Regions from separate parts of the Desulfovibrio sp. GTC20076 genome, predicted to be linked through region 4. Evidence: predicted binding sites of a transcription regulator. Region 4 holds the regulator's gene; each other region holds the start of a gene.
What was found. The regulator sigma-54, encoded in region 4, starts transcription at its own class of promoters, with help from an activator protein. The targets are predictions, from matches to a motif close to CTGGCACGGNNNNTGCTT.
Positions count from the first base shown of each region.

Region 1: fliJ (flagellar export protein FliJ) is a predicted target of sigma-54. The motif match lies at 2,031-2,048, and genes of this name have one in related genera.
Region 2: ACZ495_RS07455 (SHOCT domain-containing protein) is a predicted target of sigma-54. The motif match lies at 3,570-3,587, and genes of this name have one in related genera.
Region 3: ACZ495_RS05230 (ammonium transporter) is a predicted target of sigma-54. The motif match lies at 5,629-5,646, and genes of this name have one in related genera.

Region 1 covers NZ_AP039366.1:1,768,061-1,775,477, reverse strand. Annotated here, with positions in the region: gene truA (tRNA pseudouridine(38-40) synthase TruA) at 1-148, opposite strand, end outside; gene ACZ495_RS07815 (MotE family protein) at 148-1,530, opposite strand; gene fliJ (flagellar export protein FliJ) at 1,487-1,924, opposite strand; gene thiD (bifunctional hydroxymethylpyrimidine kinase/phosphomethylpyrimidine kinase) at 2,143-2,952, opposite strand; gene ACZ495_RS07800 (hypothetical protein) at 3,359-4,750, shown strand; gene ACZ495_RS07795 (bifunctional adenosylcobinamide kinase/adenosylcobinamide-phosphate guanylyltransferase) at 4,801-5,508, shown strand; gene ACZ495_RS07790 (hypothetical protein) at 5,502-6,179, shown strand; gene ACZ495_RS07785 (hypothetical protein) at 6,197-6,640, shown strand; gene ACZ495_RS07780 (hypothetical protein) at 6,703-7,035, opposite strand; gene ACZ495_RS07775 (DUF4417 domain-containing protein) at 7,035-7,265, opposite strand.
Region 2 covers NZ_AP039366.1:1,696,292-1,703,708, forward strand. Annotated here, with positions in the region: gene ACZ495_RS07445 (sigma-54-dependent transcriptional regulator) at 1-1,311, opposite strand, end outside; gene ACZ495_RS07450 (ATP-binding protein) at 1,360-3,375, opposite strand; gene ACZ495_RS07455 (SHOCT domain-containing protein) at 3,679-3,903, shown strand; gene ACZ495_RS07460 (hypothetical protein) at 3,963-4,160, shown strand; gene ACZ495_RS07465 (hypothetical protein) at 4,403-4,933, shown strand; gene ACZ495_RS07470 (hypothetical protein) at 5,391-5,927, opposite strand; gene ACZ495_RS07475 (universal stress protein) at 6,223-6,663, shown strand; gene hisC (histidinol-phosphate transaminase) at 7,189-7,417, shown strand, end outside.
Region 3 covers NZ_AP039366.1:1,187,550-1,194,966, forward strand. Annotated here, with positions in the region: gene ACZ495_RS05210 (LL-diaminopimelate aminotransferase) at 1-480, opposite strand, end outside; gene dapF (diaminopimelate epimerase) at 501-1,364, opposite strand; gene ACZ495_RS05220 (glutamine synthetase III family protein) at 1,711-3,903, opposite strand; gene ACZ495_RS05225 (P-II family nitrogen regulator) at 3,959-4,297, opposite strand; gene ACZ495_RS05230 (ammonium transporter) at 4,316-5,521, opposite strand; gene ACZ495_RS05235 (sigma-54 interaction domain-containing protein) at 6,281-7,417, opposite strand, start outside.
Region 4 covers NZ_AP039366.1:1,459,194-1,466,610, reverse strand. Annotated here, with positions in the region: gene rapZ (RNase adapter RapZ) at 1-151, opposite strand, end outside; gene hpf (ribosome hibernation-promoting factor, HPF/YfiA family) at 275-814, opposite strand; gene rpoN (RNA polymerase factor sigma-54) at 975-2,399, opposite strand; gene ACZ495_RS06405 (CTP synthase) at 2,706-4,349, opposite strand; gene ACZ495_RS06400 (phosphoribosylformylglycinamidine synthase subunit PurQ) at 4,610-5,419, shown strand; gene ACZ495_RS06395 (NAD(P)H-dependent flavin oxidoreductase) at 5,666-6,808, opposite strand; gene ACZ495_RS06390 (PD-(D/E)XK nuclease family protein) at 6,970-7,417, opposite strand, start outside.

The DNA.
Region 1 (7,417 bases), 310 kb from region 4:
AACCGTGAACGCGCACGGCTTTACCGGCAATGGTACGCAGTGCGGCTTCAAGAGCGCCCTGCACCGTAGGCGGCGGTTTGGGTTTTTCCTGAATCTGCCAGCCGCTGTAGCCAGTGCCCACGTAGGAAATAAGAAGTTTCAGGCGCATTATTCTGGCAGCTTCATGCGGGTGATGATTTCCGTCAGTTTGGCGGTTTTTGCCGGGTTGACGTAGGTGAGGATGTCGCCGGACTGCTTGGGGGACATGCCCGTCAGAATGCGCACAGCCACGCGCTCATCCATGCTTTCCAGCGCCTTGGCGGCGGCTTTGGGCTTCATCTGGGTGTAGGTGAGCACGAGACGGCGGATTTTTTCGTCTTCAATACCGCGCGCTTCGCGGATCATGTCTTTCATTTTTTGTTCGGCGTTCTGGATGTCCTTGAGCCGTTGGTCCATCTGCTGGCGCAGCATGAGAATATCCTGCTGCTGCCGGGCAAGTTCCTGCGCCTTGAGGTTGGGATCCGTCCCCGAGGGGACCGGACGGACTGCCGGGGGCGGCACGGCGGGCAGCCCCGGCTGGTTGCTCTGGGGCAGGGCGGGTATGCCCGCTGCACCCGAGCCGGATGCGGAGCCGAAACTGTTGGAACCGGAAGCGCCGCGTGGGGGCAGGGGGGCGCCGTCCGTGCTTTGCCCGCGCGGAATATTGGCCGGAATGTCGGGCGCTCCCGGCAAGGAGTAGGGCGCGGCCTGCTCTGCCGGGGCAAAGGGTGAGGTCGGCGCAGAAGACGGCGCTTGCGGCACGGGCATATCCAGTGCCGCCGCATGGGCGGCCTGCACGCTGCCGAGCGCGGGGACCGGCAGCCCGGCAAGGCCTAGGGATTCAAGCCAGCCATGACGGGGTGCGGCGTTTTTATCCGCGGCATTGGCAGATACCCCCATAGTATCCTGGCGGGGAGCGCTGATGCCCGGCTGGGCAAGGGGTGCGGGCAGAGGGGCGGGGCTGTCCGTGCTGTCAGGGGTAAAAATCTGGATCTCGGCGGGGCCGGCCGGATGTACTCCGGCAGTGACCAGCGGCGTGGGCAGGGCGTCGGCATCAAGCATGCGGCCTGTGGTCGGGGTGGTATCCCTTTGTCTGGGGCGTGCGGCTGCGGCCAGCCGTGCGGCTTCCGAACCCTGGGGGGCACTGCCGTGGGCTTCGCCACGGGCCTGCGCCGGATTGTGGTTTACGGCAGGGGTTGCCGGGAGGGGCTCAGGGACCGTGTTTGCACTGCTGACCGGGGAATGGGTGGGACCTTCATTGTCTTTGGGCTGACTGGCGGCCACAAGAGCGGTGAGCCTTTCCATTATGTCGGCGTCGGAAGGAGCATCAGCGGGCAGCTGTGACGGGTCGTTTGAGGCAAGCTGCGAGGGGCGGCCGTCAAGCCATGCGGGCAACGGCACATCCAGCAGAAGCATGGCAAGCATGGCAAGCTTGATAAAGCAGAGCACCGCCAGCCAGCGGAACAGCTTAGAAAGTCGGAGCTTTGTAGCGGAGGGTGGCTGTTTCGTCATTGATGCGTTGCTCCTTGAGTTGTTCCTCGCGAACATGATGCTGCTTTTGCCTTTCCTTGAGTTTTTCCAGCAGTTTTTTGTCTATGGCACGCGCGGCAAGCAGTTGGCGGGCCTCTTCGGCCAGCTGTTCCAGCATGCGCACCTGGATGGCTTCGTGGGCGGCGTCGGCCCGCAGCCCCTTGACGTACTGCTCGCGCAGCCAGCGTTCTGGCGCGTCCATAAGGGCGGCGTTCATAAGCCCGTCTTCAGCCTGATGCAGTTCCTGCCGTATCTGCTCGAGACGCTCGCGTGCCTCGGCCAGCCGGGTCTGCTGAACGGCCAGATTGACCTTGGCTTCTTCTTCCAGTTGTTCCCGGTAGTCCAGAACTTTTTGCATTTTGAAACGAAATGGCACGCGCACACCGCCTTGATTTTGACGCCTGCACGGCATCCATATTCAATAGAGTGCAAACAGCGGGCCAAGCCCGCTGTTTGTTGTATTGACAAGATGCTTCGGCCTTGCGCAGCCACCATGCCACGAAAAGTGCAGTCTGCCGCAGCGGGCGTTCAAGTGCCTTCAACTGTTTTTTTGCGGCATGCGCCGGTTTCAGGGCATTTTATCTTTAAGAAAGTTTAAATGCCCTGAAGGTTCAACCCGGCCGAGTGATTGACAGGACCGCATCCGTTGCCGGGGCTGTAGCTGCGGCGCAGGGCAAGATTGAGAAACTCCTGTGCGCGGGTTACCGCCACCTGCAGGGGCAGCCCCTTGCCAAGGCCGGTGGCAATGGCGGCGGAAAGGGTGCAGCCCGTGCCGTGGTTGTTGACGGTTTCTACCTTGGCCTGCGGCAGGTGTTTGGGAGCTTGTCCCTCCATGCACAGGCAGTCGGTGACAACCACATTGCTTTCCATATGACCGCCCTTGATAAGAACGGCCCGTGCGCCCATTTGCAGCAGTTTTTCACCGGCCGCCGCCGCGTCGTCAAGATTATCAATGGTCATGTTGGTGAGCATTTCCGCTTCGGGCCTGTTGGGCGTCAGCAGATCGCAGCCGGGCAGGATTTCCTGTACAAGTGCTTTTACCGCGTCTTCCTGCAGAAGAACGCTGCCGCTCTGGCTTATGGAAACCGGGTCTACCACAAGCGGAAAGTCGCGCTTGCGCAGTATGGGGGCAATGGCCTTGATGATGGGGGCTGAAAACAGCATGCCTGTTTTCGCGGCCGCTACAGGAAAACCGTCAAGCACGGTGCAGAGCTGCAGGGCTACAAAGTCCGGGTCCGGGGCGTGTATGCCCGTGACGCCCTGACCGTTCTGGGCAGTGAGCGCGGCGATGACACTCATGCCGTAGCCGCCCAAGGCCATAATGGTTTTCAGGTCGGCCTGAATGCCCGCGCCGCCGCCGGAATCGGAACCGGCGATTGTCAGGATATTGGGAGGAGTCTGCATCTTGCCCTCTAGGTATGTATTTTATGTGAGCCGGGTATACTATAGCCTTCCCTGTTGACTGATGCAATGTGCGGCCCGCGTCCGCATCGTATGGCCGTATTACCCCCTGTGCCGCCAGATACGGCGATGTGTGGTGGGGCCTGCCATGCCGTGTTTGAGCCATGGTCCGGCCGGGCTGCGCCCCGCGCATCTGTCGTCCGCGGTTGCCCGGTGGCAGGACGTTGCCGCGCCGGTTTCACGGCAGCCTCATGTCTGGAAAAAGTCTTCACAGGCCCATAAAGCGATGCTAGCATCGGCCCAAGCGGTTTGAGCGCCACGGGAACGCCGTGTCCGCCTTGTATTTTTTGGGCAGGGCTTCTTGTTTTACCTGTATAACGCTCTGCGCGCCGCCGTAAAGGAGTTGCGCATGAAACTGGATAAAAAACAACCCGGCGTGCCGGGCATCGTCAATCTGCCGGAGCCTGCCCCCGGCAAGGGCGGACGTAAGGTGGCTGTTCTGGCCCTTCTGGCGGTGTTGCTTGTGGGTGGCGCGGCGTTCTGGCTCTCGCGGGACAAGGACACGCGCGACCAGTGGCGCGAACAGGCCGCCGCCGTCATCGACAATGCCACAAGCGGCACGCCGCTGGCAGGGGTGAGTGGTGTGCTGCGCGATGCCCCGCCGCCGCCTCCGCCTTCGGTGGTCAGCCCCTATACGGCTCCGGGCACGCTGGCCGGGCAGAACGTGCAGGGCACTGTGGCTTCGCCTTCGGATATGGCTGCGCAGGGCAGCACCGCCGCTCCTTTTACCGGGGCAGACATACCCGGACAGCCGGGACCGCGTGTTACCGAAGACAGCCGCGTGCGCCCGCAGTTTGTGGAAAGCCTGGCGGCCTATCTTGTTTCGCGTTTCAAGCCCGGCCCACGGGGCGGAACTCTCAGCGCTTCGGTGCAGAGCGTAAACCAGCGCTTTGGCTCCAAGCTTACCGGCCTTGCCGAGGGTGATGCCGGGGGCAGGGCGGCCCTGCTGCGTTATGCTTTTCATCCCACAATGGTGCAGGGGCTTTACAGCCTCTATGTAGACCGCTTTTTGGAGGCCATAGCGCGTGAGGCTCGCGCCAGGGATTTTAACGCCGAGCAGATGCATCAGCTTGAAATGGCGCTTGCGGGCCGCTTTGTGATGCTGGCCGGAGCACTGGAAGGCGTGGCGGCCACGCCTGACCTGGATGCCCGCTTGCGGCAGGTGGACGCGGCGGCGCGCAATGCCGTGGAAATAAACGGGCAAATGGCTGAAGCCGTTTTTGATTATGACCAGTTGCGTGAGTCCGGCGCTTCGCAATCGCAGCTCGGCACGGCGCAGTTGCGTGTGGATGGCCTTGGCGCGCGCTTCCGGCGGGCGCTGGAAGAGCAGGCCACAGCGCAGCGGGCGCTGGTAAGCGCCATTCGTCGTGGAGCCGGCCAGGCTATGGACGACGATGAACTTATCTTTGTGGCCCGGTGGGCAGACCGCCGCCTGAAGCAGGATCCGCAGGCCATGAGCGCAGTGCGGACATCAGCAGGCGTTTTGCGCGACCTTGCCCGGCGTTGCGCCCAGGCTGCCACGGGCACGCCTGCTGCCGCTAGTGTCCGCACGCCGGAGACAGGGCAGGGGGCTTTGCCTTCGCCGTCAGCTGCTCCATCATCCGCCCTGCCCCCCGCTGCTTCTGTTCCTCAGGCTCCGGCAGTGTCCACTGTGCCGCAGGCTTCTCCGGCGCTTACGCCGCCCCCGGCGCGGCCCGAGGCCGTGGATGCACCTGTTCAGGTGGGCGGTCAGGGGCGTTGAGCGCGCCTTGTGTTTTTTTTGTGGGCGGCACGCGCAGCGGAAAAAGCGGCATGGCCCAGCGCTGGGCCGAGGCCGTGGCCCCGCAGCGGCTGTATCTTGCGACCTGCCGGGCGGAAGATGAAGAAATGAACCGGCGCGTGGCCCGGCATCAGGCCATGCGCGGGTCAGGCTGGCAGTGCCTTGAGGAACCGCTGGAGCTTGCGGGCGCTTTTGACCGCATTTTTGCGGATGTTGCGCAGGCGGGCGCGATGGTTACAGGTGTGCGTGGCGGCCTGCCCGTTTGTGTGTCCGCTGACATGCCTGCCGAAGTTGTGGGTAAAGTGCCTGGTCTTGGTCTGTCCGGCGTACAGCTTGGGATAAAGTCGGAAATGCAGTCCGGAATGCTGTCCGAAATGGAGCATGGCGCACGGCCTGAGCAGGAGGCTGCCCAGCAATCTGCTCCGAAGCCGGGCGTTCTCCTGCTGGACTGCATAAGTCTGTGGATTGCCAATCTGTTGGCCTGTGATCTGGGGCAGGAAGATATTTTATGCAAGGTGTCGGCCCTCGGCGAGCGGCTGGCAGCGCCTCCCCTGCCCGTGGCTGTGGTCAGCGCCGAAACGGGGCTGGGGCTTGTGCCCATGTCGCCTTTGGCGCGAACCTTCAATGACGTTCTAGGTCTGGCCAATCAGGAACTGGCGCGTGCCTGCCGTCATGTTGTTTTTGTCAGTTGCGGCCTGCCCCTGCCTCTCAAGGGGGGGCTGCCGGAGGAATTATGCTGAAATTTGCCCGTTTGGGCTGCGCGGTGGCACGAGCCGCCATTTTACCGTTACCTGTGACTTTTTTACTGCTGTTTCTTCTTGCCGGGTCTGCCATCGCAGCGGGTACGGCCTCCGGGGCGCGCCAGTGCGTAACGGATATCGGACTGGCCGTGGACAGGGCCGATGCCGCAGCCATTGAAAGACTTGTGGATGTGGATACGATTCTGGCCGCTGCCCTTGATATCTTTGTACAGCGGGCGCGGGATCCCAGGGTGGCGGAAGAACTGCCGCCCATGCTGGCTATTCTGTTTGCGCAGGCGGCACCCGGCGAGCAGGGCAATGCCACGGTACGCGCCGTGCTGCTCAGCGAATCCCGCGCTTTTGTCATGAACGGCATAAGCTCCGGGGCTTTTGCCGGGCGCAGGGTAGAAGGGCGAGCAGCCCAGGGCGTGCTTGCGCCGCTTTTTGCCGATGCTTCCACTGGCCGTAAGGAAGTGCGGCAGGTGGGCGAAGCCCGCGCCAAGAACGGCGACTGGCTGGTTCCATTTACGGTGTATGACCACGGCAATGGCGAAAATTATCGGGTGACCGGGCGTGTACGCTTTAATGACGGCAAAGCCCGTCTTGTGGCGGTGGAAAATCTGGACGCCCTCATGGGGCAGGTAGCCGACGAAAGCCGCAGTATGCAATAAACCAACCCGAGGTTTAGATGCGTATCTCTGTTGATAATCGCCACAGAATAGTGCTGTTGCTCTTTGTTATCGTTGACCATTTCATATGGCTATATGGCGGGCATTGGGAACAGGCGTCGTTTGCCTATGTGGTCCTGACGGAATGTATACGGATTTTTGTGGGCATTGCTCTTGTGGTAAGCTTTTTTTATAAGAAGATTTTGGAGTTTAGTGTCAATATCATATTGGCATATTGTGCGATCATGGCAATACTGAATTTTTCTGGGTGTACTACAGAAGGCATCTCAGCATCTTCAACCCCTGGTGCTATGCCTAATATCCTTTTTTTTAAAAAAGACCGCCTTGTTCCTATTGAACACGGTGTGCTGTCTGTAGTCTTTTATTTGTATTTTTTATTATGCGCCTATTTTTTTTCAGGGAAATATATCAATCGGACATTTCTTACAAAAAGCCGACAATAGCCTTGTGAAGGCTATTGTCGGCTTTTGACAGGGTTGTTTTATCTTGTTTTGAAAAGTCGATATTAATTTTTGGAAGCGTTTATTTCTTTGATGAGTATAGCACCATTTTTTATTAAAAAAGTTTGTAAATCAGGATGATCTGCAAAGGCATTTCCCATTTTTTCCGCCCTTGGCTTGAGAGCCTTTTGCAGCATCTCAATTTTTTTGTTTTTTTCCGGATGCCCATAGGGGTAAGACCACCACGGGCGCAAGACGTCAAGTATACCGCCGGAGGGGCCGCCAGCGTCTGTGACCGTGTTTTGGGCGGCCGCAACCAGCGTACCTTTGGCAAAAGCCTCTGACGCGCGCCAGCCGTCTGTTCCGGCAAAGAATCCAGCACCTCTGCCTCCACCCATTACGCAGCCTCCTTACGAACAGAAAATGCGTAATATGGCAGTTCAATGGGTTCCGGCCCGTTATTTCGATAGGGTTTAAAAATATCATCCGGCATCCGGCTGTAGTTGACGATGGTTTGCGGCCGGAGCGTTTCAATCATAACGGCCAGGCCCTGTTTGAAATAGTCTCTGTCCTGCTTGCTGCGCAGCACTCCACTGGTGCTGACTGCCACGGTTCCTCCTTGAAGCAAAGAGGTTTTGTTTTTTGCAGTAAAAATTCTGAGCAATCTCCGTTTGGGAGTCCTGTTTCAGGCCGGGAGACTTTCTGCAAGAGACTGAAACAAAATAAGAGTTTTTGGGGGTGGGGGTGTGGGGGAGGAGACCCTTTTTCAAAAGGGTCCCT
Region 2 (7,417 bases), 240 kb from region 4:
ACGCCGCGCGGCCTCGCTCTTGTTGCCGCCCACCTGCTCAAGCGTATCCTGCACGGCCAGGCGCTCGATTTCTTCCAGCGTCATGTTGGCAAAATCCAGCCGCGCCGGACGCGTATTTTCCTCTTCCACGTCCAGAATGGTGGGCGGCAGTTCACGTTCGCTGATATATTCTCCCACCAGCAGCACCACAGCCCGCTCCACGGCATTTTCCAGTTCACGCACATTGCCGGGCCAGTTGTGCTTGAGCAACCTGTCCATGGCGGCAGGGGTAAAACCCTTGACCGTTTTGCCGTTGCGCTCGGCAAAAAGCTTCATAAAGTGCATGGCCAGCAGGGGGATGTCCTCCTGCCGGTCGCGCAGGGGCGGCAATTGCAGGGCCACCACATTGAGGCGGTAATACAGGTCTTGGCGAAAACGCCCCTCGTCCACCTCCTGCGCCAGATCCTTATTGGTAGCTGCCAGAATGCGCACGTCCACCTTGAGGTTCTGGTCGCCCCCCACACGCTGCAGTTCGCGCTCCTGGATCACCCGCAACAGCTTGACCTGCATGGACAGCGGGATTTCGCCGATTTCGTCCAGAAAAATCGTGCCTTTGTTGGCCGCCAGAAAACGTCCTTCACGACGTTTTTCCGCGCCGGTGAACGCGCCTTTTTCATGGCCGAACAATTCGGATTCCAGCAGGGTTTCTGTCAGCGCGGCACAGTTGACGGCCACATAAGGCCCCTTGCTCCTGCCGCTGTTGGCGTGGATCAACCTGGCGATAACCTCCTTGCCCGTGCCGGATTCACCCGTGATAAGCACAGTGGCTTCTGAGGGCGCAATGGCCGAAACCAGACCCAGCATCTGGCGCATGGCCGGGCTTTGACCGATGACATCGCGCGAATCCACGTTGGCCGCCAGTTCATGCCGCAAGGCGCGCACTTCGTCCCGCAGGCTCGCATGGTCAAGGGCGCGTTCCAGAGCCAGTTTGAGGGCGTCAAAGGCCAGCGGCTTGGTGAGATAGTCGTAAGCCCCGGCCTTGAGGGCCTCCACAGCGTTGGCCACATCGGAGTAGGCCGTCATGATCAGCACGGGAATGGCCGGATTATACCCCTTGATGGCGCGGGTGGCCTCAATGCCGCTCATGCCGCCCATGCGCACGTCCATGAGGATAAGGTCAAAGGGGCTTTCCTGGCACAGGGCCACGGCTTCTTCGCCATTGTCCACGGTGACGGGGGCATAGCCCCACTCTTCCAGCAGGGCGCGCAGCATTTCGCGGTGATTGCGGTCGTCATCTACCACCAGCAGCTTTACGGCCGTTTTTGCAGTCATTTCATCTTCCTCGGCAGCTTGAGTATTCCGTTGTTTTTGTCTGAACATTTATCCGCCCGCCGGAGCAGCATCCCTGCCCCGCACCGGCAGTTCAAGGGTAAATTCCGTACCCCGGCCAGGCGCAGAGGTCACGCTGACATTGCCGCCGTGGCCTTCCACAATCTGGTGTACAATGGCAAGGCCAAGGCCCGTGCCTGAAGGCTTGGTCGTAAAATAGGGCGTAAAAATGGCCGCCTGAATGTCTCTGGCAATGCCTGGTCCGTTATCGGCCACCGTGATGCAGAAGGTCTGCCCGCCGGAACAGAGTCGCGCGTCCACGCGCAGTTCGCCGCCCTCCCCCATAGCCTGCGCAGCGTTGAGAAAAAGATTCAGCAGGGCCTGGGTAAGCCGCTCGGTGTTGACGCGCACTGGCGGCAGGCCCGGCGGCACATCAAGAACCACATGAATATGCCGTGAGCGCATATCAGCCTCTGCCAGCCTCAACGCACGGCCGATCACTTCTGCAAGGTCGGCTTCAGCCGTATTGATGGCTCCGGGCCGGGCAAATTCCAGCAATTCAGACACCACGCGGTCGAGCCTGTCCACTTCGTCAATCATGCGTTGCGCGGCCTCTTCTTCCCGGCCGCCGGGCAACATGCGTTTGGCTATATACAGGGCCACCCCCTTGATGGTGCTCAGGGGATTGCGCACCTCGTGCGCCACACCCGCCGCCAGATGCCCCAAGGCGGACAGGCGGTCGTTGCGCTGTGCGTCGGCCTGCAGGCGTTTGACCTCGGTTATGTCCCTGAGGATGAACACGTTGCCGAGAAACACGCCATCCTGATTGTGCATGGATGCCGCACTTAGGCTGATGACGGCTCCCGCCCGGCCTGTGGTGAGCGCGCACTCACGCTCAAGCACCTTTCGCCCGCTGGCCAGCTCCGCCACAAGGGCGCTCCAGTCCAGACCGGGCAGGCCGGTCAGGGGCGCGTACACAGCTGTACTTCTGTCCAGTTCAAACATGCTCAGGGCCGTGTCGTTGACCATGGCGACCCTGCCGTAAGGGTCGCTGGTGAGAAGCCCCAGAGGCAGATTGGCAACGACCTCCGAAGCCATGGCCCGGGAATCGCGCAACATACGTCGTGAACGGCGGTAGTTGTGCGCCCAGAACAGGGAAACAAAACCGGCAAGCCCCAGGGCCGCAAGAAGGGCCGCCGAGGTGAGATTGTGGCGTAAATCTGCTGCCAGCGCGGCTTCAAAAGGCTTGAGGTCAAGCCCGATCACCACCACGCCCATGGGCTGCCGGACCTGCTCCTGCTGCCATTGCCCTTCGGCGCCGCCAGGCATGACGCCTGGTCCGGAGGAAGACATGCCCCCGTGTCTGCCTTCCGGCATGGGCCGCATGGAACCGGGCGGGCTCATATCTTTCAGGGTCATGGGGCCATGCGGCATGCCTGCGCCGCCCATACTGCGCCCGCGGCCCATATGTTGCCCATGCCCGCGCATGGGCATGGGCATGGGCCGAACATCAGCCAGTGGCACAAAAGCCCGGTAAACCTCAAAAACTTTTTTTCCGTTCCACTGCCGTATGCGCCAGGTGGGCTTTTCTGTTACCTGCACCCCGGTGGGCATGATGAGGGCCAGTGCCCGCTCACCGGGCTGCACGCCCGTCATTTCTCGCGGAGATGCGTTTTCGCGCTCTGGCCGGCTTCTGTCCCTGTTGCGCACAGGCACGCTGTAGGCAAGCATTTTACCTTCATCACTGGCTACAGCCATAAAAACAATGCCGGGCTGCTTGGCGGTTTCCGTCAGCAAGGATTGAAGGCCGTCAGTTGTACCCAACGTGCCCAGAGGCGTGCACAGCCCTGTGCGCGCGCCGGCTTCCAAGGCCCAGATGAGGGCTTCGGCCCTGTCTATGAGATTCTGTATCATATATGTCTTGCCGCGCTGATTGCTGCGCACCGCAAGCGCGGTGATGGCAAGGCCGAGAATGATGGCCATGCCGACCACCATCCAGGGTGAAAGGCCTAGATGCAGGGCGCGCAGGCCCCTGGCGGAAAACAGTCTTGAGACTCTGCTTTTCATGGGTCTTCCTTGGTTGCAGGATGACTGTATTATGTATTTTTTACCCACCCGGTCAAGTCCGGGGGTAAAAATTGGACAGTCGCCGCCAGATGTGAGTAAAAATTGGACAGCAATGAAAAAAGGCTGTCAGGACAAATACAGATATCGTTGTGTTAACATATAATAATTACTGATGTTATATAAAACTTGTCATATTGGCACGACCTTTGCCTTATAAGAGCCAAGACAGCGCGAAGCGCAAACCGGTGACAGCGCCACCCCGCCTGGGTGCAGGCGCGCCCGGCCTCACCGGGAGGACACAAAATGCATACTTGTTATTTTCAGAGTTTTTTCGGCTGGGGCGGCGGCTGGTTGGGAATGTTTCTTACAGTCATAGTGCTCGTGCTGGCGGTCTGCCTTATAAGCCGCCTGCTGACCAGAAAACGGTGCAACTTTGACCGGCGTGATTCGCTGAACATACTGAAACACCGCCTGGCATCCGGCGAAATAACGCAGGAAGAATACGAGAAGCTTAAAAACGTGATCTGACCGCTTCTTTCAGAAAAACGGATCAAGATCACGAATATATACAAGACAAGGAGAAAATCATGAAAACCACAACCTTCAAACCTTCCATTCTGGTAGCATCCCTGGCCTTTGTTTTCGTCATGGCCCTCACCGTCCTGCCCTCTCAGGCTCAGACCGGTGCAAGCTCCAGCATTGCCTCTCCCTGGTGCGGCAACGGCAACGGTCACGGCGGGTACGGTCCCCACGGTCCCCATGGCGGAGGTCACATGGGCCGGTAAGCCCAGGAACTGACGCCAACCAAGGACAACACATGAGACACCCTAAAAACATATGTTCTTGGCAGAAAAATTCTGCAACAGCGGCGTCACTGTCCGGCTGCGGCGGCCATCGGGGGCCGGGCCTGCACGACAGAAAAGGCACATACGGCCCCCGGAATTTACCCGGACTTTACAGGCGCTCAACACAGCCCCAAAGCAAATAAAAACCCTCGGCTCAGACCGAAATCATAAAGGATACCACCATGAAGACATCCAAAATAGCTTCCACCACCGCGGCTCTCGCTCTTGTGGCCCTGCTTGGCACAGCCGGCATCGCCAGCGCCCAGCACGGCAACCCCTCCGGTCCCCACATGGGTCCGCACATGAGCATGACCACCGAACAGATGAACGCTATGGACAGCATCCATAAGGAATTCGGCCCCAAGATGCAGCCCCTGCTGCAGCAGAAGTACGGCAAGCAGGCCGAGATCAATGCCCTGCTCTATCAGGGAGTAAAGGCCGATGACCCCAGGATTCAGGCCCTGCAGAAAGAAGTGAAGGATGTGGACGGCAAGCTGTACCAGCTTGATGCCGCCATGCGCAAGCAGATGCAGGACAAGGGCCTGCCCTACATGGGCGCCCACGGCATGGGACGCGGCATGATGGGCGATTGCCCCGGCATGAGCGGACGCGGCATGGGACGCGGCATGCACGGCCAGGGTCACGGGATGGGCCACGGCATGTACGGCACCATGGATCAGAATGCCGCTACCCCTGACACCAAGCAGAACTAAAGCAGCCCCTTTTATCAGAGCCACCTTGCAACACCCAACCCTCCAGTCGCGGGCGGCTGTTACAAGCAGCCGCCCGCCGCCGGAACAGCGCAAGTTGCCTGCGCGTCCTCCGGTGGAGACCATGAACCCTTCTCCTGAAAGACATCTCCTCCCAGGCTGATGTTCCCGAAGCAGACTTCCCCCATGCGGCCGGGGCTGAACGACCCGCAAAAGACGCCCCGGCCGAAACAGAACACGCAGAACATACCCACACTCCAAGGCACGAAAAGGCCGTGAATCCCTGAAATTCACGGCCTTTTCATTTGCAAGGCAGAAAGCCAGAACAGTCCTGTAGCGCCGCATGCGGTACGGCGCGCCGCAACGTGGCAGGCTGCCTGCCTGGAAACACGATTTCTTTCAGACAGGGCAACATCCTTGAAATATCCTGTATTTCAAGGACAACCTACTCCAGACGTTTCTAAACGTTATAATCACCACGGTTGAATTTGAACTTTTCTGTGGCGGCAAGCACCTCCAGATTGTTCACCAGGGTATCCAGGCCGGGGTTTTGCCCGCGCAGGCCCGCGGTATTTTCTTTCAGGGCGCTTACCTGTCCGTCAATTCCCTGCAACAGGGCATATGCCTCGCGCAAGGAACCTCCCCTGCCGGCATCGCCCAAGGTGTTGACGTACGAGTCCCACATGTCAAGAGTACCCGAAGCCTGGGTAAAAGCCTCGCGCAATACATCCTCATGCGGGTCCACGTCGTTGTTTTCGCCGGTAACGCCCAGCAGCATCTGGCTTATCATGGAAGCCTGCGATGCCTGGGCCGCCTGCATGCCCTGCCCGCCGGAAACGGCTCCGGCGGAAGGGAAGGCCCCTGCGCCGCCCAGCCCAAGCTGCTCGGCAAGGGCTGCCTCAAAACCGGCACCCTGCCCGGCGGGCTTATGAGCCGTGCCGGCAGACTGCTCCTGCTGGCGCAGCAGGGCTGCCAGTTGTTCATTATTGATCTTCATGTCGCCTCCAGGGTTGGCGTTCCGCATTTTGCCGCATTTAATGCAAAAATGCTGCCAAGGCTCTTTCAGCCTTAATTGCCTGTTTTTACGGCATCCCCCTTGCACCGGGAGAGGAAAATTTTTCCGCACGCCAAACATATGCCCTGCGAAATGTCTTGTCTATTGCTGTAAAAAAACCTAAAATTTCACAAAGATTACCCTCAGCAGTCCTTAAACCGCCGCACGGCGGCAAAACATGGTTGCGGAGACTGTATCTTTACTAACCCTAGCATCCCACGGGGAACAGGAGCTTGCCATGAAGGAAATCAAAAAGATTCTTTGCGCGGTAGACCTCTCCGAACACAGCAAGGATGTGGCCGAATATGCAGTTCTGCTTGCGAAGGGCTTTAACGCAAGCGTTGTGGTTGTTTACACTGCGCCTTCGCTGAGTCAGTATGTGGGCTTTCATGTGCCCCCCAACACCATCGAAAACTTTGTGGGCGAAATAGTATCCGGCGCCGAAAAATCCATGGAATCTTTCGTAGCCGAAAATTTCGCAGGGGTCGAATCCACGGGCAAGGTTCTTATCGGCTACGCGGCTGAAGAAATTCTGGCGCACGCCAATGAGGAAAAAGTAGACGTCATCGTTATGGGAACCCACGGCCGCAAGGGCATTGACCGCATTCTTTTCGGCTCGGTAGCCGAAAAGGTGGTAAAAAACGCCGACATGCCCGTGCTGACAGTGCGCCCCAGCTAGGCAGCCGACGCCTTTTGCCCCGACTTTACGCAGAAGATGTGAGTAAAAGGCAGTGCTGCGCATCGTTGCCGCAGAATGTCACACCCGGGCCGCGTCTCCATAAAGGGGCGCGGCCCGAAACAGAAATACGGGCCGCTTCGGCTTTTGGCCCACTGAGATCCGCCGGATGAAAAGGCGGATTTTTACCGAAAGCCATCCCGCCCCACGGCAAGCCTCACAGGCGGCATGCGCGGCTACAGTGGCACCATCGCCCGGCCTCGCCAACGGATTTTTTGAATTTTGCGATAAATATTCCCAAAGTTTTAGGGCGCACACATAATAGCGCTGCTGCCTTCACCCGCGCCAGCCTTTCGGGCAACGCATGAAGCCGCGTTACGCCTTCATGGCGGGTGTCTGCCTGCGCAGACGCCGGAACCGTTTCAAGATGACATTGTCTGGAACTTCGAGATGACATTGTTCCATCCCGAATAATCTGTCAGACTAAACGCTTGTTGCCGGGTACACCATGCCGGTAATGGAGAAAGCATGTTTCAGATCAGCGTGCGGCAGGAAATTCTTGCCCTCAAGGCCTATGTTCCCGGCCTGTCCATTGCTGAAATCCAGCAAAAATACGGCCTTGCCCAGGTCATCAAAATGGCCAGCAACGAAAACCCGCTGGGCATGCCGCCCCTGGCCATACAGGCCGTGCAACGCCATGCCGACATGGGCTTTCGCTACCCCCAGGGCGGCAATCCCCGTCTGGTGGAGGCGCTGG
Region 3 (7,417 bases), 270 kb from region 4:
CGGCAGATAGACAATTCTGCTCCACTGACTGTCCTTTATTTCGCCCGAACGCCCTGCCATAACATTGGAGTCGACATATACCGGGTACACCGGGTCGGTAACTGCCACGATGCTGTCCTGAGCGAAAAGCTCCTGAAAATTTCCCACATCGGGTTTCGCGCCATCGCTGACGAATATTTCGTCGGGGGCAAGGGTAACGCCACGCACCTTGTAGTCATACTGCATAATGACGTCACGCAAAAAAGCATACCCCTGTTCTGGACCATATCCGCGAAAAAGCGTAGCATCACCCATTTCATCCACGGCCTTGTGCAAAGCCTGGATGACAGCAGGCGGCAAGGGACGTGTAACATCGCCTATGCCCAGGCTGATCACGCGCCTGTCGGGGTTGGCATTCTTAAAAGCCGTAACCTTACGGGCGATGTCCGCAAAAAGATAATTGCTCTGGAGTTTGAGAAAATTGCTGTTTACGGTAGCCATGCCATCCTCTTCATTCTGGTTCAAATGTAGTATTCGCCGGAAAAAACGGTCACCGCGCCGCCGGTCATGTATACGTGGTTACTGGCTTCATCCCAGTGGATATGTAAGGAACCGCCCTTAAGCTCCACCTCCACATCACGCCCGGCGTACCCGTTCAGCACGCAGGCAACGGCAACGGCGCAGGCTCCGGTTCCGCAAGCAAGCGTTTCGCCTGCTCCGCGCTCCCAAACGCGCATGCGCACCTTGGTGGAAGAGATGACCTCCGCAAACTCCGTATTGGTGCGTTTTGGGAACAAAGGGTGATGTTCAAAACGCGGCCCGATACGGGGAAGATCAAGGTCGTCAATACCCTTCATAAAAATGACGGCGTGAGGATTGCCCATCGATACAGCTGTTATTTCGTATAGTTGACCGTTTACGTCCACGGGGCGGGCCACAAAACGCTGCTGGCTGCCGTCTCCGGAGGTTTCGGTGAGTACAGGAATTCTGGCAGGATGCAGTTCAGGTTCCCCCATATCGACAGTCGCACCGCAAACTTTTCCCGCTTCAAACAGCAGGCGAACAATCTTGACGCCCGCGCGGGTTTCTACCGTGATAACGTCTTTGACCTGTATGCCGTGATCATAAACATATTTTCCCACGCAACGCACTGCGTTGCCGCACATTTCCGATTCAGAGCCGTCAGCATTGAACATACGCATGCGCACATCGGCCGTCGCTGATGGCAAAATAAGCACAAGCCCGTCAGACCCGATGCCGAAATGCCGATCACTGATTTTTCTGGCGAGCTCTCCCGGGCTGTCAATACGCTCTTGAAAGCCGTTGATATAAACATAGTCATTGCCGATGCCCTGCATCTTCGTAAAGCGCAATGCCACAGCCATAGTCACTCCTTTTTCTTTCAAGGGCACTCAAACGCCCCTAAAAAACATCTTTGACAATATGATGTATAAGGAAAGTATTCCCATTCAAATCAAAAGTAAACGCGGTGGCCCCGCGCCGCAATGAAAGGCGAAGAGCCGCCAGACTCTCCGCCTTGTGGCTCCGGCCAGGTCCGTTTGTTGCGGCAAACGGCGCCGTCCGGAGGCCCCCTGCAGCATGCGCAAGGGCTGACGACACGAAAGCCACGCTCCCCCCCGGGATGAGGCTTCTGCCATCAACTTTTCAAAAACTGTTGCTGATCTACCTTTCCACAATGTTTTTTTGGAACAATACTGAGGTTCACCAGCTTTAATGCGACCACAGCAATTCTGCATATTTGGGCAGCACCCACAGGGTGTCGTCAACAAGCCCTTCAAGGCTATCGGCATGTTCACGACACCCGTTCATGGCAGTAAGAATGCCATCTCTGGCCGCTTTGGCCTCCTCCAGAACACCATTGCTTGTAACTGTTCTGGCAATGGCATGTTCCAGATCGTCCATACTGTTCTGCAGCTCGAAAATACATGTGTGTAATTTATTGAAATATTTTTCTTCGGCTACAGCCATATTTTCTCCTGATACAGCGCGCGTCTTGATAACCGCATCGGCTGCGCGTGATTGCGCCTCAAGACATTGGGGCAAGACTGAAGTGCGCAGCATGTCCAGCATCAGATTTCCTTCAATGCAGATCGTTTTGCAGTAGTTTTCAAGCAGTATTTCCTGGCGCGAAAGTATTTCACGCTCTGTGAGTATGCCGTGTCGCAGAAAAACATTCATGACGTCCGGATCACTATAATGTTCCAGAGCTGTTACCGTATTGTTGTGATTGGGCAAACCGCGCCTGGCTGCTTCGGCTTTCCACGATTCGGCATATCCGTTTCCGTTAAAAACAACCGGCATGTGCGCTTTAAACACGCGCGGCAGCAATTCCTGAAGTGCAGCATTGAGATCGGCTCCGGCAGATATGGACGCTTCAAGCTCGGTAGCGATGTCATCCAGGGCGCAGGCAACAGCGGCGTTGAGGACAATGTTGACCGGGGCAACCGACTGCGATGCGCCAACGGAGCGGAATTCAAACTTGTTGCCCGTAAATGCGAAAGGGCTAGTCCGGTTACGGTCGGAAAGATCCACCGGCAAGGGCGGCAGTGTTGAAACTCCCACCTCCATAAAGCCACTTTTTTTACTTTTCGGACCGTGTCCGCTGATGATGCCGTCCAGCACCCCGGTGAGCTGCTCACCGAGGTAGACGGAAAGAATGGCCGGAGGAGCCTCGTTGGCGCCAAGCCGATGATCATTGCCCGCACCGATGGTTCCGAGCCGCAAAGCTGTGCCGTGCTTATGTACCGCACGCAGCACCGCGGCCAGAAACACCAGAAACTGCGCATTATCTTGCGGCGTTGTTCCGGGGTTGAGCAGGTTCTGGCCGTCAGAATCACTCATTGACCAGTTATTATGCTTGCCGCTACCGTTTACACCGGCAAAGGGTTTTTCATGCAGCAGGCAGATAAAGCCGTGCCGTGCGGCCATATGCCGCATCATGTTCATTGTGAGCATGTTATGGTCACAGGCAATGTTGGCCTCTTCGTAAACCGGAGCCAGCTCAAACTGCCCCGGGGCTACCTCATTGTGTCTTGTTTTTGCAGGAATGCCCAAAGCGAGCAGTTCTTTTTCCACATCCTGCATAAAGCTCATTACGCGGGCCGGAATGGCGCCAAAGTAATGGTCTTCCATCTCCTGCCCTTTGGCTGACGGTGCTCCCAGCAAAGTGCGTCCTGTCAGCAGCAAGTCGGGCCGCAAGGCCGCAAGGTTTTTGTCAACAAGAAAATATTCCTGCTCCGGCCCTACCATTGCGCGCACGTATGCCGCCGATTCGTTGCCGAAAAGGCGAAGTATGCGCATGGCCTGCCGGGACAAGGCAGAGATGGAACGCAGCAACGGAATCTTGCGGTCCAGAGCCTCGCCGGAATACGAGTAAAAATATGTAGGGATGTGCAGTGTCGCCCCATAAGGTGCAGGAATAATAAAAACCGGCACACTGGGATCCCAGGCGGTATAGCCGCGAGCTTCAAAGGTGGAGCGGATGCCGCCCGAAGGGAATGACGAGGCGTCTGGTTCGCCGCTGATAAGCATTTTGCCTGAAAACTCGCTGATGACCTGCCCGTCGGACGTCGGGGACAGGAAGGCATCATGCTTTTCGGCCGTAAGACCCGTCATCGGATGAAACCAGTGCGTGTAATGGGTTGCCCCATTTTCTATGGCCCAATCCTTCATGGCATTGGCCACCACGTCGGCAATGTCCGGATTCAAGCGCTCGCCATCGCGAATTGTTTTGGCGAGCTTGCTGTACACATCCTTGGGCAGACGTTTTCGCATGGTCGAGAGACCGAAAACATAACGGCCAAAATTGTCTTCCGCGCGGCAGCTGGCCCCGTCGCTGTGCACGGGGACTACAGGGGCGGTATTAATGGCCATGAATAAAGCTTTTTTGCGGACGGAACTCATGCCTTTTCTCCTTTATCACCTGGATACGTGAAGCTTTGCCGTTAAAATTTCCGGCCTACAGGGCCGCATCACCACGTTGACCTGTGCGGATGCGCATGGCATCTTCCACAGCGCTGATAAAAATCTTTCCGTCTCCCACCTGCCCTGTGCGTGCAGTGAGCATCACCGCGTTCACTGCCGGTTCAAGCATGTTGTCATGCAAAACCACTTCAATTTTTATCTTGGGCAAGCAGTCCACCTGCATTATAGCGCCGCGGTACACTTCAGTATGGCCGCGTTGCCGCCCGAATCCTTTTATTTCTGTGTAGTTCAATCCGTGTATGCCCAGTTCTGAGAGCACATCCCTGACTTTTTCAAACATACCGGGACGAATAATTATCTCGAGCTTCTTCATGACACAGTCTCTCCCGGATTACAGATTATAACCGCGCTCATTGTGTTCGCCGAGGTCAAGGCCGCTGTACTCTTCCTCGGGGGCAACCCGCAATCCGACCATTGCGCCCACCAGACGGACAATGATGCGCGTGGCAACATAAACAAAAGCCCAGGTACCTGCGATGGATGCAAGCTGTATCCAGACCTGGCCGGGATTTCCGTAAAAAAGACCGTCCACGCCATTGACTGCCGCGCTGGCGAACAAACCTGTAGCCAGTGCGCCCCAGGTTCCGCCGAGGCCGTGTATGCCCACGACGTCAAGGGCATCGTCATAACCGAACCGGCTCTTCAGCAATACACCGCCGTAGCAGACCATTCCGCCGATAAAGCCTATGAGCATGGCTGGCAGCACATCCACAAAACCAGCGCCCGGGGTAATAGCCACAAGCCCTGCCAGAGCGCCGGAGATTGCTCCCAGGCTGGTAGGCTTGCCCGTATGCTTCCATTCAACAATTATCCAGCCAAGAATGCCGCATGCCGCCGCCATATGCGTTGTCACCAGCGCCTGCCCCGCAAGGGTTCCTGCGGCCAGCGCGCTGCCGGCGTTAAAGCCGAACCAGCCGAACCAGAGGATACCGCCACCGAGAAGCGTCAGCGGCAGATTATGGGGAACATGCCGTGAGCCGGTTGAAATCCTGGGACCCAAGGCTTGGGCGCAGGCAAGCGCGGCGGCTCCCGAAGACATGTGCACCACAGCGCCACCGGCAAAATCCAGTGCGCCCATCCGGCCCATCCAGCCTCCGCCCCACACCCAGTGAGCCACAGGAGCGTACACAAGAACCAGCCACAAAGCAGAGAAAAGCAGCATGGCAGAAAAACGCATACGTTCTGCGTACGCTCCTGAAATCAAGGCTACCGTGAGCACGGCAAACATACATTGAAAGCCCATAAAAACCGTATGCGGCAGCTGCGGCGCCATAGGGGCGGGATTGCCGTTCACCCCGTCAAGCAGAGCAAATCTGAAATTGCCCACAAGTCCGCCCATATCGTCGCCAAAGGCCAGTGTGTAGCCCACAAGCGCCCAAAGGACGGAAACAAGCCCAAGGCAGGCGTAGCTATACATATGGGTGGAAAGAACATTGCGGGCGCGGACCAAGCCACCATAAAACAGGGCCAAAGCCGGAATCATGAGCATGACCATGGTGGCGCAGATAATGACAAAGGCAGTATCAGGGGCATTCATAGGGCGTCCTTGATCATTACGCACAAGGTGTGCGTGTTGCTGAATCTCTTCAGCGGACCGGCGCCGGATCCGCAGCGACGATACAATATCGTTGCCTGCCTCCATAAAAGCACTATCTGTGCCAAGACGGGCGTTGCTTTTTGAGCACGTGTAACTTTTTATATTAATTAGTATTTACATGAAGCAAAGACGATAACTTCCATTTCTTGGCGTGCATGATTGATTATTTTTTACATTTATGTAGGAAAGATCAGGATTATTGACAGGGGAAAAAGCTTTCTTGACCACAAATTAATAAAGTAAAATTATATCAGTATATTATATTTTTATACATTTTGGTGGCTTTTTATGAATGATCTGTGTTCCCATCCCTAAAAAATGTGACAATTCATCTTAATTAAAGAATTTTTAACAAAATGAGCCGGAAAAATAATAAGAGCATAAAACAACATAAGTGTAGTTTTATGCTCTTGATGGCATCTCAATCACGCGGGAAACAGCGTAACGTGCCAATGCAGGTAATCAACCCGTAATATATGGCAAAAGCAGGCCAAAAAACATGCAGGCACATCAGCTGCCCTTCCCAGACGTACATGCTCCAGTGCGCATACAAATGAAGGTCAAAGGCGGCAGAGAGATACATTACGCCCCTCTGCTCTGAGACAACTCTTGCTCTTTGAACAGAGCCGTGGATCGGGGTATTTTTTTTGATCTGCAGCAGCAAAACCGCCCCAAAAGTAATGACGGGGCTGCAACAGGCTATGAACGGTTATGCCTGGGACGGAATTCCTTATAATTGATCTCATATTTTTTCATGCGTAACGCCATGATACGCTCTGTCAGGCCAAGGCTCGCAGCGGCCTTGCCCATTTGGCCCTGGCTGAATTCCAGAGCTTCGACTATGGAAGCCCGTTCAAGCTCATCCAGCTGATCCTGCAGGCTGCCGGAAAATCCTGGGCGCGCTGCACAGGCGCTCTCTCCGCTTATACCGGCGCAGTGTGCTCCATGCAAAGCCGGGGGCAGGTGTTGCGGCAAAACAAGGCCTTCACGGCCCAAAAGCAGTACCGCCCTTTCCATGACATTTTCCAGTTCGCGAATGTTGCCCGGCCATGCGTAACGTTGCAGCATATCCATCACAGACAAAGAAAGACGTACGTTTTCCCGTCCATTGGCCTGAGCAAATTTTCTGATAAAATGGTTGGCAAGCGGAAGTATATCTTCAGGCCGCCCCCGCAGCGGAGGCAGATAGATGGGAAACACGTTCAGCCGGTAAAAAAGGTCGCGCCGGAAGCTTTCCTTGGCAACCATGTGTTCAAGATTCCTGTTGGTGGCAGTGATAAAACGTACGTCCACATAATGGGTTTCCATTCCGCCCAGGCGCTCAAAGGCACGCTCCTGCAAGACACGCAAAAGCTTGGCCTGGGTCATGAGAGACAGCTCGCCCACTTCATCAAGAAACAGTGTGCCGCCGTGGGCCAGTTCAAACCGTCCCTTGCGCGTGGCGCTGGCCCCGGTAAAAGCCCCGCGCTCATGACCAAACAGTTCGCTCTCTATCAGATTTTCCGGCAAGGCCGCACAATTGAGAGAAATAAATGGCTTACCGGCACGGGCGCTGCCTGAGTGAATGGCACGGGCGGCAAGCTCTTTACCCGTACCCGACTCACCCTGAAGAAATACCGTTGTTACTGAGGGAGCCACCTGGGCTATCTGGGCATAGACTTTTTGCATCCCCTCGGAATTGCCTACAAACCCTCTGGGGCGCAGGGGGGAGGACGTTTCTTCGTCCATGCGCCCCTGAGTTTCCAGCGCGGCATGCCCAAGAAGCGTGGATACTATGGTCAGAAGGCGCATTTCATCTTCAAGGGTAGCTTCATCCACTAACAGATGATCCACAGA
Region 4 (7,417 bases):
AGGGGCGGGACATCATGTCCACCATTTCGGGAGCAAGGCTCGCGGGCAGGCCGTCCACCACAAAATGGCCCATGTCTTCAAAAACTTTGAGGGCCGTGCTTTTACCCGCTCCGGAAAGACCGGTGACAATGCACACGGCTACGGGCGGCATCGGGGCAGCAGTTTCAACCACCGGCCCTTCGGGCCGCGGGTGTGTGGCGGTGCTCATGAATCCCCCTGAAATTTCCGGGCCGCCCCCGCAACGGCGTTCTTGGGGCGGCCCGGAACAGGCGTGTTATAAAACAGGGTCGATCAGCGCGTAGCCGCTTGTGCGTGTGCGGTATACGACGTTGATGCGGCCGTTTTCAGCGTTGAAAAAGACCAGGAATTCGCTGCCGATAGAATCAAGCTGCATGAGCGCCTCGTCAAGGTGCAGGGGCTTGGCCGCCAGGCGGTCAGTGCCTTCCACCGGTTGCGGGGCCTCGGCTTCTGCCTCGATGTTGTAGGTGAACACATCGACATCGGCGCTGCGCGCCTTGCGGCGTTGGGTTTTGACCCGTGAAACCTGACGCTTGATCTGCGCTTCGACCTTGTCTGTCACAAGGTCGATGGCGGCGTACATGTCCGTGGTCTGTTCCGTGGCGTTGATGTGCAGTCCTTCCCCCACAACGGTTACTTCGCAGCGGTGGCGGAATTTATCTACGGTCAGCACGACGGTAACTTCAAGACCGGCGGACTTGCCGAAAAAACGCCCCAGCTTTTCCATGCGGCGGCGGGCATATTTTTTAAGATGGTCGGAGGCTTCAAAGTTTTTGAAGGCAAAAGAGATATTCATATAATCCTCCTTTTGATGGCGGTTTCCGGCATGGCAACCGCGAGGTCCCGCCCTTGGGCGGGCAGCGAAGCAGTGGCGGTTTACGGCCCTTTTTCGCAATCTTGCGCGTCATTCGCCGTTGGGGCGGCCGGGACCGGGGTTCCGGGACGCGGCGGAAAGATCAGAAATGCTCCTTGCGCCTGGAGGATGAGGGGATGTCAAGGGCGGTACGGTATTTAGCCACAGTTCGCCGGGCAATATTGACCTTGAGGCGTTCCTTGAGCATTTCGCCTATGCGCTCGTCACTGAGCGGCGATTTGGCGTCTTCTTCGGCAATGAATTTTTTAATGAGCGCCTTGACGCTTTCGGAGCCGACCTGGCTGCCGTCGTCCAGCTCAAGCCCGCTGTTGAAGAAAAATTTGAGTTCAAAAATACCGTGCGGCGTGGCCACGTATTTATTGGTGGTAATGCGGCTCACGGTAGATTCATGCATGCTGATGTCATCGGCAATATCCTTGAGAATAAGGGGGGCCAGCCGTGTGACGCCTTCTTCAAAAAAAGGCTGCTGATGCCGCACGATGCTTTCCATCACCTTGTACAGTGTGCGCTGACGCTGGTACAGGCTCTTGATCAGCCATGTGGCCGAGCGCATTTTTTCCGTACAGTATTCTTTTTCCTTGTCCGAAGCGGTGCCCATGTTCATCTGTGTCAGGTTGGAAAGCTGGAGCTGCGGCAGGCCGTCTTCGTTCAGCAGGATGATAAATTCATCGCCCATTTTATACACGAACACGTCCGGACTTACGTAGGCCGGTTCACCGCCGCCGAAGCTCGCTCCGGGCAGGGGGTCAAGGCTCTGGATGATGTCGAGATATTCCTTCAGTTCATCCATGTCCAGCTTGAACTTGCGCAGCAGGGGCTTGTAGCGTTTGGCTTCAAGGTCTTCAAGGTGCGCGTTGACAAGCTCGAGCAAAATGGGGTCGCGATCATACTTGAGGCTTCGTATCTGCACAAGCAGGCATTCGCGGGCATCGCGGGCAGCTACGCCTATGGGATCAAACATCTGTACACGTTCGAGCACGGCCAGCGCCTCGGCGGGTTCCGCCCGGGCCATCTGGGCAACCTCTTCAATACTGGCCTGCAGGTAGCCCGCAGATGAAAGATTGCCGATAATGATTTCGCCTATATCTTTCTGGGCTTCGGTAAGGGAAGAGAGGCGGAGTTGCCAGAGCAGATGCCCTTCAAGGGTGGGTTTGGCGGAATAGCGGGCTTCGAGGGGGGAGATGTCTTCCGCGGCTTCATACTCGCGCGGCTGCACAAGGCGAGGAGTACTGGCGAATTCACCAAGGTAGTCCTCCCAGTCTGCATCCTTGGCAAGATCCTTGTCGTATGCTTCCTCAGCACCGCTTTCCCGCCGGTCTTCCACGTGTTCCTGTGCGGCGTCGTCTCCGTGGGATTCCTCAAGAAAGGGGTTTTCCAGCAGTTCCTGCTGCACGGTTTCCAGAAGCTCCAGACGCGAGAGCTGAAGCAGTTTGATGGCCTGCTGTAATTGCGGGGTCATCACCAACTGCTGAGCCAGTTTTAATTGCTGTCGAAGTTCCAGTGCCATGTGCGTTTTCCGCCTTGAAAAATCCAGAAGCCTTATATTTGTGGTTACAAGTAGTGTGCCATAGTGGCAAAAATTACGCAATAGCCAGAGGTTGCACCATCAAAAGTAAGAAAGCACGGCTAGTTGGATCAAACTTTGCATAAAAGGGAAGCCGCTTTTTTGTTTTCAGGCGGCCCGAGTGAAATATACAGTGAAAAGATAATGTTTCAAACATGTTGCTGTGCGTTCAGACAAGCCTGCAAATAAAAGCGCGGGCCAGAGGCCCGCGCGAAGGTGTGTAAAGAGGAAAGCCCCTCACGCCGGGGATCAGACCTTGGCGTGCTTTTTAGCCGCGCCGATGAATTCCCGGAACAGCGGATGGGCATTCATGGGGCGGGACTTGAACTCGGGGTGGAACTGGCAGCCCAGGAACCAGGGATGTTCCGGCAGTTCGATGATCTCCATCAGGGAGCCATCGGGCGAAGTGCCGCTGAATATCATGCCTTTTTCCGCCAGGGCTTCCTTGAATTCATTGTTGAATTCGTAGCGGTGGCGATGGCGTTCTTCAACCATGTCGGTCTTGTACGCTTCAAAGGCGCGCGATTCGGGCATGACCTTGCAGGGATAGGAGCCAAGGCGCATGGTGCCGCCCTTGTCGCTGCCGGCATCGCGTTTTTCGACGTTTCTGGTGCGGAAGTCATACCATTCAGTCATGAGATAGATGACCTTGTGCTTGGAGCGGTGGTCAAATTCTTCGGAGTTGGCATCGGCCATGTCCGCCATGTGGCGGGCAAATTCGATAACTGCGCACTGCATGCCGAGGCAGATGCCGAAGAACGGTACCTTGTTTTCACGGGCGTAGCGGATGGCCGCGATCTTGCCTTCCACGCCGCGATAGCCGAAACCGCCGGGCACCAGAATGCCGTCACAGCCTTTGAAGTGTTCGGCAGCGTTGCTGTCGTCCACATTCTCAGAGTTGACGTAGCGCAGGTCCACCTGAACCCGGTTGGCCACGCCGCCGTGGATGAGGGCTTCGTGCAGGCTTTTGTAGGCCTCTTTCAGGTCTACATACTTGCCCACGATGGCGACCGTGACCTTGCCGTGAGGATTGTCGCTGTCGCTGACGAGTTTTTCCCACGCATCAAGCTGGGCATTGCGTGCGGGCAGGCGCAGCATGATGGCCACTTTCTGATCAAAGCCTTCCGCATAAAACTTGAGCGGCACTTCATAGATATTGTTCACGTCTACCGAAGAGAACACGGCATCCTGATCCACATTGCAGAACAGGGCGATCTTGCGGCGCAGTTCTTCAGGAATGCTCTGTTCACAGCGGCAGAGGATGATATCGGGCTGAATGCCGATGGAGAGCAGTTCCTTTACGCTGTGCTGGGTGGGCTTGGTCTTGTGCTCGCCGGCGCTGCGCAGGTAGGGAACCAGGGTAAGATGGATGTTCAGGCAGTTGTCGCGCCCAAGTTCGGAGCGCAGCTGGCGTATGGCCTCAAGAAAGGGCAGGCCTTCAATATCGCCCACGGTGCCGCCTATTTCAATGATGGCGACGTCCGGGGCGTCTTCGCCTTCGGCCAGGGAGAGAACCACGCTTTTGATTTCATCCGTAATATGGGGGATGACCTGTACCGTGGCTCCCAGGTAGTCACCGTGACGTTCCTTGGCGATAACCTGGTTATAGATGGCCCCTGACGTGGTATTGTTTTTCCGCGACATGGGCACATTGAGATAGCGCTCGTAATGGCCCAGGTCCAGATCGGTTTCAGCCCCGTCATCAGTGACGAAAACCTCACCATGCTGGAAAGGATTCATAGTGCCGGGGTCAACGTTAATATAGGGGTCGAGTTTCTGTATTGTTACCGAAAGGCCACGGGTTTGCAGCAGCGCGCCCAGCGAGGCGGCCGCCAGGCCCTTGCCCAAGGATGACAGTACTCCGCCCGTCACAAAGATAAATTTAGTTTTCATGGCCTCCACCTTGATTCTTGATCGCTTTTTAGCACAACCCCAAGTTCATAGACCAAAATGATTTTTTTGGCTAGCATTGACTATCGAAAACAAGGTACGTAGTGTGATATTCCCTCTTCAGCGTGCGCGGGTACGGCCTGGCTTTACCGGCGGCTCTTGGGGTGCGGGCTCATTGCGGCCCACGGGCCGCGCGGCGCGCGCCTGGTACGCACTTGCCCGCACTCTGAAAGATCTGCTCAAGCCAAGGAGGCTTTACCCGCATGGGCACGGTCAATACACTGGTCATCACCGGTTACGGAACAAATTCTCATCTGGAAACGGCCCATGCGGCCCGTCTTGCTGGTGCAGACAGGGCTGATGTGGTCCATTTTTCAGACATCGTAGCGGCCAAGGTGCGTCTGGCTGACTACCATTTTCTGGTTTTCCCCGGCGGCTTTCTGGATGGTGATGATTTGGGGGCGGCTCAGGCCGCAGTAATGCGCTGGCGCTATCTGAAAGATGCGCAGGGCGTTCCCCTGCTACAGAGTTTGCGCGACTTTCTGGATGAGGGCAAGCTCATTCTCGGAATTTGTAACGGTTTTCAGCTTTTGGCCAAACTGGGCCTGTTACCCGCGCTTGGCGGCGTGCGCTTTGAGCGCCAGGTTTCGCTGGGTCATAACGATTCTGCCCGTTATGAAGACCGGTGGGTTCATCTTTTGCCCAATGCAAAAAGCCCCTGTGTCTTCACAAAAGGCATGCCCATGCTGTGCATGCCTGTGCGCCACGGTGAGGGCAAGCTTGTGCCCCGCGATGAAGACTGCCTGCGCCGTTTGCAGGAAGAAAACCTCATCGCCCTGCAATACGCTGACCCCGAAACGGGGCAGCCTACGCAGGAGTATCCGCTCAATCCCAACGGTTCGGCCTTGGCCATTGCCGGCCTGACCGATCCCACGGGCCGGGTGCTCGGCCTTATGCCGCATCCGGAAGCCTTCCATCATGTGACCAACCATCCTGCCTGGACGCGCGGTGAGCTGGACCCGCCAGGAACGCTTCTGTTTGTCAATGCCGTGCGCTATCTGCGCGGGCAGTAAGCGCGCTTTTGCTTTGACGATTGCTCAAAGTCTTTAGGCGCCCATTGCGGCCTTTACTGCTCGGGAACACGGTACTTACGCCTGCGAGGTGGATGCCTGCCCGGGCGCCCGCTAGAGCAGGTTACGACGAAACGGTTCACATTGATTGTTGCAGACATCATACAAACAAAATCCCCTGGCTCTGCCAGGGGATTTTGTTTGTATGGCTGTGGCGCCTTTGCTTGCGACCACGCAGGATTTGTTTTTTTAACTTTTGCCGTTGTTGAACATGCTTTGCACACTCTTGCTCAGCGAAGACATGGCTTCGTCAAATTCATGCTGCAGGCTGTCCATAAGTTCGCGTACAGACGTGATCTTGTTTACACGCGACACGTTGGCGCCACAAAAGGCAAAGCCGCGCTCAAGGTTGCCCTTCATGGCATTAATGAGCGCCTGGGCAATGCAGTAGGGGGTTTTTTCCTGTTCGCAGGTGTGTACGCAGTGGAAGATGCATTTGAAGGGCTTTTTGTTGCCTTCGCGGGCGGCATGGATGAACCCATTGTCCAGGGCGCGGCCGGGCATGCCCACCGGGCTTTTGATAATGGTGATGTCTTCAGCCCTGGCTGCCAGGTAGGACTGTTTGAAGCGTTCGTCGGCATCGCATTCGTGGGTAGCCACAAAGCGGGTTCCCATCTGTACGCCCGAGGCTCCGAGGTCAAGAAATTTTTTGATGTCCGCGCCGGAGTACACGCCGCCGGCAGCGATAACGGGAACGGCCTTGCCGTATTTGTCTTCAAAAGACTTCACGGCTTCTACCACCTCAGGAACCAGCACCTCAAGGGAGTGAGCCGGATCGTGCAGTTCTTCGGCCTTGAAGCCAAGGTGTCCGCCTGCCTTGGGGCCTTCAACCACAAAGGCATCGGGCACATAGTTGAAGCGGGATATCCATTTTTTGGCAATAACCGACGCTGCCCGGGCCGAAGACACTATGGGTACCAGCTTGGTTTTAAATTCTTCTTTCTTTTCTTCGCAGGCCTGAAAAAGGTGCTTGGGCATATCCAGGGGCAGCCCTGCACCGGAAAAGATGATGTCTGCCTTGCTTTCAATGGTGGTGCGCACCATCTGGCTGAAGGTGGTCAGCGCCACCATAAGGTTGACGCCCACGATACCGCTGGTCATCTGGCGGGCTTTTTCGATTTCGTTGCGCAGCGCCCGCAGGTTGGCGGTCAAGGGATCCTTGGCCACGTCCGGTTCTTTCATGCCGATCATGGCTCCGGCGATAACGCCGATGCCGCCCTGATTGGCCACGGCCGAAGCCAGGCCTGAAAGTGATATGCCTACACCCATGCCACCCTGGACTACAGGGATCTTGGCGGTGAGATTACCTATTTTAAGTGCGGGAAAAGACATTGCAAGACCTCCGTCCTGACTTGTAAGGACAAGCCCACCCGCCCCCGTTGGTGGTTCTCAGGCATGCCCCGTATGGAAATTAGGCGCAACAATAGCCGTAAAATCCTCAAGACGCAACAGGTGAAATGCCTCTTTTGTGAAGAACGCCAAGGGTTCGGCACTTATACAGAACATAAGCCCGCATAGGGGCACCATCGGCAGTGCTTGTCCGGGCGTGCCGCAAAGCAGGGCGAATATTCCATGTGCAGCAGGGGCAGGGCCAGTGCTGTGCGGCAAAAGCCAAGAGCCGCATCAAGGTCTTCGTCCACAAGGCCGCCGAATAGGGGATGCTCCCTGCCGTCGTCGCGCAGTTCCACCAGGGCCGCATCGCTCAGGGGGGTCATGCCGCTGGCCTGTGCCATGGCCAGATAGCAGGGAAGCTGCAGGCTCGGCAGGCGTTCCCGCAGTTGGCTGAAGAGAGCTTCCAGTTGTTGCAGATGGCTTTCACCAGCTTCCTGCGCGGGGGGCAGGGTGTCGCACAGTTGCCCGGCACGGGAAAAAAAGGCCAGGTCTGTCCACAGGCTGCCATCAAGTTTTTTAATGCCGCCGGTTTTGTAGTCCAGCACGTAG